Regions from separate parts of the Corynebacterium glutamicum ATCC 13032 genome, predicted to be linked through region 2. Evidence: riboswitches for the same ligand, from Rfam matches in the RefSeq annotation. Region 2 holds a riboswitch; the other holds the start of a gene.
The links. A riboswitch is a leader RNA that binds a small molecule or an ion and turns the genes downstream of it on or off. The one in region 2 is predicted to bind cyclic di-AMP.
Positions count from the first base shown of each region.

Region 1: another riboswitch for cyclic di-AMP. It lies ahead of rpf1 (resuscitation-promoting factor Rpf1); the one in region 2 lies ahead of CGL_RS10865 (C40 family peptidase).

Region 1 is NC_003450.3:865,777-870,126, forward strand. Features, by position in the region: gene CGL_RS04110 (helicase-associated domain-containing protein) at 1-1,541, opposite strand, end outside; gene CGL_RS04115 (hypothetical protein) at 1,607-1,798, shown strand; gene rpf1 (resuscitation-promoting factor Rpf1) at 2,024-2,605, opposite strand; cyclic di-AMP (ydaO/yuaA leader) riboswitch at 2,612-2,780, opposite strand; gene CGL_RS04125 (cold-shock protein) at 3,162-3,545, shown strand; gene CGL_RS04130 (DUF2771 domain-containing protein) at 3,600-4,127, opposite strand; gene CGL_RS04135 (glutaminyl-peptide cyclotransferase) at 4,139-4,350, opposite strand, start outside.
Region 2 is NC_003450.3:2,318,386-2,322,735, forward strand. Features, by position in the region: gene pimB (GDP-mannose-dependent monoacylated alpha-(1-6)-phosphatidylinositol monomannoside mannosyltransferase) at 1-391, opposite strand, end outside; gene CGL_RS10860 (NlpC/P60 family protein) at 417-1,436, opposite strand; gene CGL_RS10865 (C40 family peptidase) at 1,581-2,210, opposite strand; cyclic di-AMP (ydaO/yuaA leader) riboswitch at 2,223-2,411, opposite strand; gene qcrB (cytochrome bc1 complex cytochrome b subunit) at 3,085-4,350, opposite strand, start outside.

The DNA of each region.
Region 1 (4,350 bases), 1.5 Mb from region 2:
TCCAGAGCATGCCTGATGGATTTCTCGCTGAGTCGATACACCGAGGCCAAACCAGGTGATTCCAACGATGCGATCGAATCCATGGTTTTTTGCATCGCAGGGGTTAGTGGTCCTGGAACCATGATGGTGAAATCGCCTTGCACGATGAAATTCTCCACCGGCGCAGGAGCCTTGATTACCTCCGTAGGGTTTTCGCCATCAATTAAGGCCTGACCCGCTGCGGTCACGCCTTGAGAATATGCTCCGATCCACTGGGCTTCCTGTACCAGCTGTGTGATGGTGTCAGGATTCATCCGACTCGCCGCAAGGGGATAATGGAATGCTAAATCCGCGTGCAGATTGTCCACTAAAACCCTAGATAAAGAGGACAGGATCTTCGCACGAGCATCAGGAAGCGAATCAATGATGCTTGTTTTACTGAGAACATGGATCGGCTTGTCCTTATCATCAGCCCGACCCACCAACCACGGCGCGTAAGTTTGCTTCCACCAACCAGACATCAACGTGCCCAATTGGTGCGCCAGATCATATTCCATCCATTCGTCAGCCAGCGGGGTGGGAGCGACGTAATCGCCGCCATCATCATCCATGGGCAATGGATCGGGCACGCCTTTACGGATTAGACCGCTGGCCATACCCAAACTCAGTAGACGTGCCAGCTCGGTCTCATCAAGGTCTAATTCCTTGCTCAGGCGAGTCACCACGCGCACACCGAGGGCTCCGACTTTCAGCGTGGGGGCGGGAACGTGGCTGAGGGCGTCGATAAGCAATCGCATGTGCCGCACCACCTCAAGGCCGGCTGCAATGCCGCCATCATTCGAACCTGGCGCCGCCGTGCGCGGAATTGGGCGCACCTGAGCGGGCAGCTGCTCGCGGCCCTCAATCACACGCCGCACCATCGCCGGCAGGCGCACGGTCTGCTCATCCACGCGCGCCAACAACCCCGACGCCAGCAACTGCGGAATCGGCCGCGACGGATCCGCATCAGGCGCCGCATCGCGCGTCAGACCGAAGCCACCCGAGGCCGCAAGCGTGTGCAAAAGTTTGCGGTGCCTATCAGAAAGCTTATCGACGCTTTCCCTCACCTGTTCCTCACTCTGCCCGCGATCACTTACCTCCGGAAGCAACCGCCAATGAACAGGCAACGCAGGCATCGTCTCCTGAGCAATCATCAACTGGTCATCGCCATAAACCAACGCGAAATTTTTCAGCGTGGCAAGAGCCGCACCAATCGTGTCTTGCGCTGGAAGATCCTCTGCCAACGCCACATGCAAATATTCCACCACTTCGGGGGCAGTAACCGGGTGGAGTTCACCACCAAGGTTGGCCACGGCCTCCAACACACCAAGTTCCAACGCATTGAGTTTCAACACCGCGCGAATCGCAGACGCCCTCAGCTGTAAACGCGCAGCAAGAGAGGCCAAATTAGGTGGTAAAGGGAGAACCGTATCGGGTCGATTTCTAAGGATTGTGGAGAGCTGATCATCACTTTGAGTATCCAACCACCCCTTGAGGGTGGGGATGGGGGAGTCTTTTTTCATGATGTTGTTAAGTTTAAGCCTTGTTGAGGTGACTTTTGTTCCCAGAGTTTGAAAGAATGTATGACATGGCAAACGTAGAGAAGAAGCACTTCGTCGATCCGGCATGGCCGGAGCACAATCCAGCTGACGGACACGTCGTTACTGAACTCATCTCCAAGGTCGCAGGCGCGTCCAGCCCATGGGGCGATGACAAGGAATTCCCAGTTTCTGCAGAAGAGACCGGATACGTTCACCCGTACACCCGGATCAACCGCTAAGAAACTTAAAAAAGAGGCAACCCGTTTCGGCGGTGTTGCCTCTTTTTTCATGCGGTTTTTCTACTGGGCGTACTTTCGGCACCAAGGTTTCGGCAAAATGGTGGCCAAAATCAGGAAATCTTGGTGCCCAATTCACAAAAGGATGACTGGCGCGTCGTGAAATGGCATGCAAAAAGGGAGGGAACCCGTTTAAGGTTCCCTCCCTTTTAAAAAGTGCAGCTAGATTTAGCCGACGAAAGCGTTGTAGTAAGACTCAACCTCAGCTGGAACGGTGATGCCGTACTGAGCGAGGGTGCCGGTGACAGCGCCGTAGGTGGACTTGATGGTGTTCAAGTCGGTGGAGCCAACTGCGATGTTGGCTGCAGGAGCGTTGTACTCAGCAACAGCTGGTGCAGCTGCAGCTGGCTCTGGGGTGGAGGTGGTAGCGGAGAGGTCACGCTGGGTTGGAGCGGAGTTCAGTCCAAGGGAAGCGGAGCAAGCAGGCCATGCGCCCCAGCCCTGACCAGCCAAGGTGCGCTCTGCAACAGCGATCTGCTGCTCACGGGTTGCCTGGTATGCGTAGGTAGCGAACTCCTGGCCGCCGTAAGCAGCCCAGGTGCTAGCGGAGAACTGCAGACCACCGTGGTAGCCGTTACCGGTGTTGATTGCCCAGTTACCACCGGACTCGCACTGTGCGAGGCGATCCCAGTCGGAATCAGGTGCAGCAGATGCAGAAGGAGCCATGATGGTTGCAGCAGCACCGAAAGCGATGGTGGAAGCTGCGAGCTTGGTGAACGCGGAGCTAGTCTTAGTGGAGTGACGTCCCATGAAAAGTTTTCCTCTCATTTGTCGCCGTCGAGGTTAGCTGTCGGGTTAGAGCGGAGGAGTTGCTCTGCCAGTGGATGTCTGGCTTCACCCCAAGGAGTTGGCCTCCATGCCTTCTTTTGTGAAAAGATGGTGGGTGGTTTCCCCGTCCCTGTCTGCAATATGGCCCACATGAATGCGGGAGTTTGTGGTTTAAAGTTCTGTTGCACCAAGGAGGTTGTTCAACTTCCGACCCCAGACAGGGTTTGGCGATGAGCCGGACTTGCAGATGAACTGTTGCGGTGCCTGGGATACACGGTAACCCGAAGGTCACGATTGTGTCACGTTATTTACGAAATCTATATCAATCTGACTTTGGTGCGACCTTGAAGTCGCAGGTCATCCCGCCTGAATCATCGGGTGTGATTTATGTTACATATTTGGAATATTTCGGGTAGCGATGTAACTTTCCGGGAAATTTTTACCGCGATGCTTGCGGTGTATAATAATTTCTTCTGGTCAAAAATAGTTGATCAATTTGAATCAGCATATGAATTAGGAATGAAAGTGGTGAGGACAAGTGCCTGTCGGAACAGTGAAGTGGTACGACGCGGAGCGTGGTTTCGGCTTTGTCTCCAATCCAGGTGGTGAAGATTGCTTCGTAGGTAAGCAAGTACTTCCCAAGGGAGTCACCGAATTGCACAAGGGACAGCGAATCGATTTTGACTTCGCCGCAGGCCGTAAGGGCCCTCAAGCACTTCGAATAAAGATTCTTGAAACTCCACGCAGGCGTCCACAGCACAAATACAAGCCAGAAGAGCTCAACGGAATGATCTCTGACCTCATCACGCTTCTAGAAAGTGGAGTGCAACCAGGCCTTGCCAAAGGGCAATACCCGGAGCACAAAGCTGGAGCGCAGGTAGCAGAAATTCTTCGCGTTGTTGCGAAGGAGCTTGAGTCTTAAAACAATAAGGAGAGGATCCGAAAACGGATCCTCTCCTTATTGTTTGTGAGTGAGTTACTCGTTCATCGTGGATAGCGACCACGTGACGGTGTAAGGGCTTTCCTCACCATTTTCATCCTCACCGATCATCACAGCGGACACTTCCACTACGACCAGACGTGGGCGCTCCGCACCCTCTTCGGTTGGATCCACAGAACCAGGAACGGTTGCCTCGGTGGCGTCGTAACTGGTGTGGTAGAACTCGTCATTTGCAGCCGGATCATCATAAATGGTCAACAAGTACCAGTCATGATCATGAATTGCCTCTGGAATCGTCAGGTGCAACTCTTCATCAGCACCAACTTCCAGCGTTGGCACCTCGTTCTCTTCGCATTCAACACCTGGTTCACACATGCTGAATGGGAATACCTCGATTTCACCAGCGGGAGAAGATGCTGAGATAGAGATCTCTTGGGGGAGTGGCTCTGGGCGATTGTTCCACCATTGCTGGAACACCACAGACAAAATCACCACCAATAACACAGCAACGATAAGGCTGAGAATCTGAATGAGGTTTTTACGCTTGGTCTTCCGGCTTGCCATGAGTCTTGATTCTAGTCAGCAGGGACGAATCTAACCTCATAGAGGTCAGGCCAACGCTTACCAGTGATATAAAAACGATCGGAATCCGGAATATGTGCAATGCCGTTGAGCACATTGTTTGTATCTGGTGTGGCGTTGTTAGGAATATTTGAGGCATCGATCACTGCGGTGACTTCGCCGGAGTTCGGATCGATTCGCATGATGTCTGTATCGAGGAAAATAT
Region 2 (4,350 bases):
TCGATCCAGGAAGCATTGACCACCCCACCTCATGCCCATGAGTGGAGGCAATAACCTTGCTCGCACCTGCCTGCTTCGCTGTGCCTGCCATCAACGCCAACGGAGCCGCAGCACCGAACCACACATTATCGATCTCTCGCTCACGAATGATCTCCGCCATAGCGTGTGCCGTTGTTGGGGTGGGCAGCATCACCGAACGAGGCCACCTAATGACCTCATAGTCCAAAGTCTTGTCGTAGGCATGCGCTTCCTCAGCGTTTTGAGTCGACGCAAACACCACGATCGACTCAGGATCTTGAGTAGCGATGAAATCCCTCAAATAGCTTTGGATTCCGCCGATCCGTGGAGGAAAATCATTGGTCACAACGAGAGTTTTTCGGGATGCAGACACAAAGATTCTCCTGACGAACTATTTCTTAGTAGCGACGCGCACCATAAAACGGTGCTGAATCAACAGATACCACCTGCACAGGGATTCCGTAGTCTGAGGCGTGCACAATCTTTCCGTCCCCAATATACAGTCCCACGTGAGTAGCACCTGGGTAATATCCAATGACATCGCCAGGCTGCAGCTCATCTCTGCTCACCGGCGTTCCGCCAGCCATCTGAGCTTGAGACGTACGTGGCAAAGTCTTACCCATCTGCTGATACGCCCAATAGATCAAACCTGAGCAATCAAACTCATTTGGGCCAATGCCACCCCAACCATAAGGGCTTCCCAACTTAGACAAGGCAGCATCCACCGCACCCGAAGTCGCAGCGGAAAGACCAAGCAAATCAGTCAGATCAATGTCCAATGGACCATTCTTAGCAACCCACATTTCCCGCTCCTGTGGCGTCAGGGCATCCACCCGGTCTCGGATCTCCGATTTTCGACCATCCAATGCTTCCTTTTCAGATTCAAGCTCCGCCTGGCGTACCTTCAGCTGCCCCAACTGGAACTCCGCTTCCGCCTTAGTACGGTTTGCTTGATACACAGCTTCTGCGGACTTCTCAGTCTCCGCGTTGAGGGATTCAACCACATCACTAGTGGACTTAGTCAACGTTGAAAGGTAGCTCATCCGATCAATCACGTTTTGTGGATCTTCTGCAGACACCGCAATGCTCAAAGGATCCGTGACTGTGCCACGATACTTCGCCTGAGCGATCCGATTGATCTCCGAACGATAAGCTTCGACATTCTCCGATGCTTGATCAGCCGCCTCACGGTAGCTTACCGACTGCTCCTGAACTTCCTTGATCGTGACCTCACGAGCCTCAATATCAATCTCAAGCTGTTTGACTTCCTCATTCTGGGCAGACGTTTCCTGAGAGACATGCTCGATATCAGCAATCAGTTGATCGACTTCCTCCGCACCGGAATGCGAAGGCACCAGAATCAGCGTGCTTGCGATAACACATGACGCCACAACGCTCACCCAACGGCGACCAAACATCTTCAAAAATCCCCTATCAACCTCATTCAAGCAACTCCACTACTCTAACCCGATTACAAAAGCCTAGCCAAGGAAAAGAAGCAAGCCGCTCTCAACTTTTTCAAGGAGTGCGGCTTGCTTCAAAAGCTTAAGACTTTATGCAGATTAGAAACGAACTGCAGAGTGGAATGGCATGTAATCCAAGGAGTGCTCAGACAGAGGGGTGCTGCTGTTCAGTGCGTGGATAACGGTGCCGTGGCCGGAGTAGATACCAACGTGGGTAGCGCCGGAGTAGAACGCAACGATGTCGCCAGCCTGAAGGTCAGAGTAAGCAACAGGGGTGCCCTGTGCAGCCTGAGCCTGGGAGGTACGTGGGATGGACTTGCCAACCTGGCTGTATGCCCATGAGGTAAGGCCGGAGCAGTCGAAAGCGTTAGGACCGGTAGCACCCCAACCGTATGGGGAACCAATCTTGGTGCGCGCTGCATCAACGATTGCCTGACCGGTGCTTGCTGCAGGTGCAGCCTGTGCTGCAGGTGCATCAATGACGGCTGCGTAAGCAGTAGGAGCTGCCTGGCTGCTAAGGGAAGGGATCCACTGATCGATTCCTGGAACGTTGTTAAGACCTGGAGTGGTCTCGATGCCAGCGATGTCAACGCTGATTCCGGTGCCAGGAACAACAACCTCAGCTGCCTGTGCTGGGGAGGCGATAGCTGCGGTTGCTCCAAGCGCAACTGCAGATGCTGCTACAGCCTTGCGAGTTGCGTTTGAATTGTTGCGACGGTGCTTACCCACTGATGAAACTCCAAATTCTTCCTGTTTGCTGACCGAGTTAGCTGTCGGGTTCGGAGCGGAAGGCCCCTATCCCCACTCCTTCTCTCTCTGCGAGAGAACCCTTGTGGGAAACTCACCCCAGGAACACGTTTGGTTCCCCGGCTCGCCGCACGATTTAAAGAATTTCTCTAAACTATGCTTGCGATTAAGCGTCTATTTGTTTCTGTAATGCTGGCGGAAATTCGGTGTCCGTCCCGCAATGTCTCAATAAGGTTACGAAACCGCAACAACACTTGTCTAGCCCAAGCGAAAAAATTGGTCGTTATCGAACCGTTATCGCGGATTAATTTGACCGAGACGCAAGTCCTCCACTCAGACCCCAACTACTAAGGGTTCTCCCCTAGAACCCTGAGAAGGCTAGATGACCTGCAATTTCAGGAAACTTCCAGTAGTCAAATCGTTTTCACAGAGCCGAAAAATCGGCACTAGTTTCAGCAATGATCTCACTATGTGACATTAATCACCATTGGCGGCTTATGCTTTGAGATTTGGAGTTATGAAAACAATTTTTAAGCCACACCGAGCTGGATTTTGAGCGGAATTTGAGCGAAGTTGACACTGACCCCAGGCGACCTAGGGCGTAATGCTCACGACGAAGAACACTCCTTATATATATAAGGAGAAGAAAACTCTACGCTTTCCACGCGCCTGCACGTTGCTTCACACCGCCACAAGCTACATATAAGGCAACTACAGGCTCTACGCCACTCCTCGTGTGTCAAAGAGCCCTCTCCCTTATCTTCAGCCTCGTCTGAATAGAGAAAAACTCCCCGATGCGGAGACCTTTCGATTCAGGTCCCTACAGCGGGGAGTTTCAGAGATGAAGTCCTAGAAACTAGTTCTTGCCCTCATTCTTGTCACGCTCAATGTTTGCCTCGTTGAGTGCACGAAGAGTGTTCGCTTCCTCAATGTGGTTTGCGTGCTCAATTTCCTTAGCCTTCGCACGGATGTCTTCTGGATCAGGTCCGAAGAATCCACCGCGGGTTTCAACCTCAGCGTAACCAAGCTGGTTCATCTGCTTTGGAACCGCAGCGCCAGCGTATGGCAGTGGGATTGGGTGACCATGGTCATCAACTGGGCCAAGTGGCTGGTGAACTTCAATGAAGGCACCATTTGGCATCTGCTTGATGATACCGGTCTCGATGCCGTGCTCCAGGACCTCGCGGTCAGAGCGCTGCAAGCCGATGCACAGTCGGTAAGTGATGAAGTATGCAATAGCTGGTCCAACGATGAGGCCGATACGACCGATCCAGGTCATCGCGTTCAGTGAAACATGGAACTGCATTGCGTAAACATCGTTACCACCAGAAACGGTAAGCAGGATGTAGAAGACAAGCGCCATGACACCGAGTGAGGTGCGGACTGGAACATCGCGAGGACGCTGCAGCAAGTTGTGGTGTGCATCGTCGCCGGTGAACTTACGCTCAATGAATGGGTAAGTCACAAGCAGAACCACGAGGATACCCAGCATCACAGCAACCCAGAAGACTGCTGGAATAGTGTAGTTACCGAGGTAGAGCTCCCATGCCGGCATGACACGAGCAGCACCATCTGTCCACAGCATGTAAACGTCAGGCTGGGAACCAGCAGACACCTGTGAAGGGTTGTACGGTCCAAGATTCCAAATTGCGTTAATGGTGGTGACACCAGCAAGCAGTGCGAGGAAACCGAAGACGATGAGGCCGAAAGCAACAGCCTTAACTGCGAACAGAGGCATGATTCGGATACCGATCACGTTGTTCTCAGTGCGGCCAGCGCCTGGGAACTGGGTGTGCTTCTGGTACCAAACAAGTGCCAGGTGAGCTGCGATCAAGCCAAGCAGGATAGCTGGGATGATTAGAACGTGTGCGATGTAGAAGCGGTCCAGCATCAGATCGGATGGGAAGTCTCCACCGAAGATCAGCCAGTGCATCCAGGTACCTATGATCGGAAGACCAACGATGATGGCGGACATGATTCGAAGACCAACACCAGAGAGCAGGTCATCAGGCAGGGAGTAACCCATGAAGCCTTCAGCCATACCCAGGATGATCAGAACAACACCGATGATCCAGTTTGCTTCACGTGGGCGACGGAACGCACCGGTGAAGAAAATACGGAG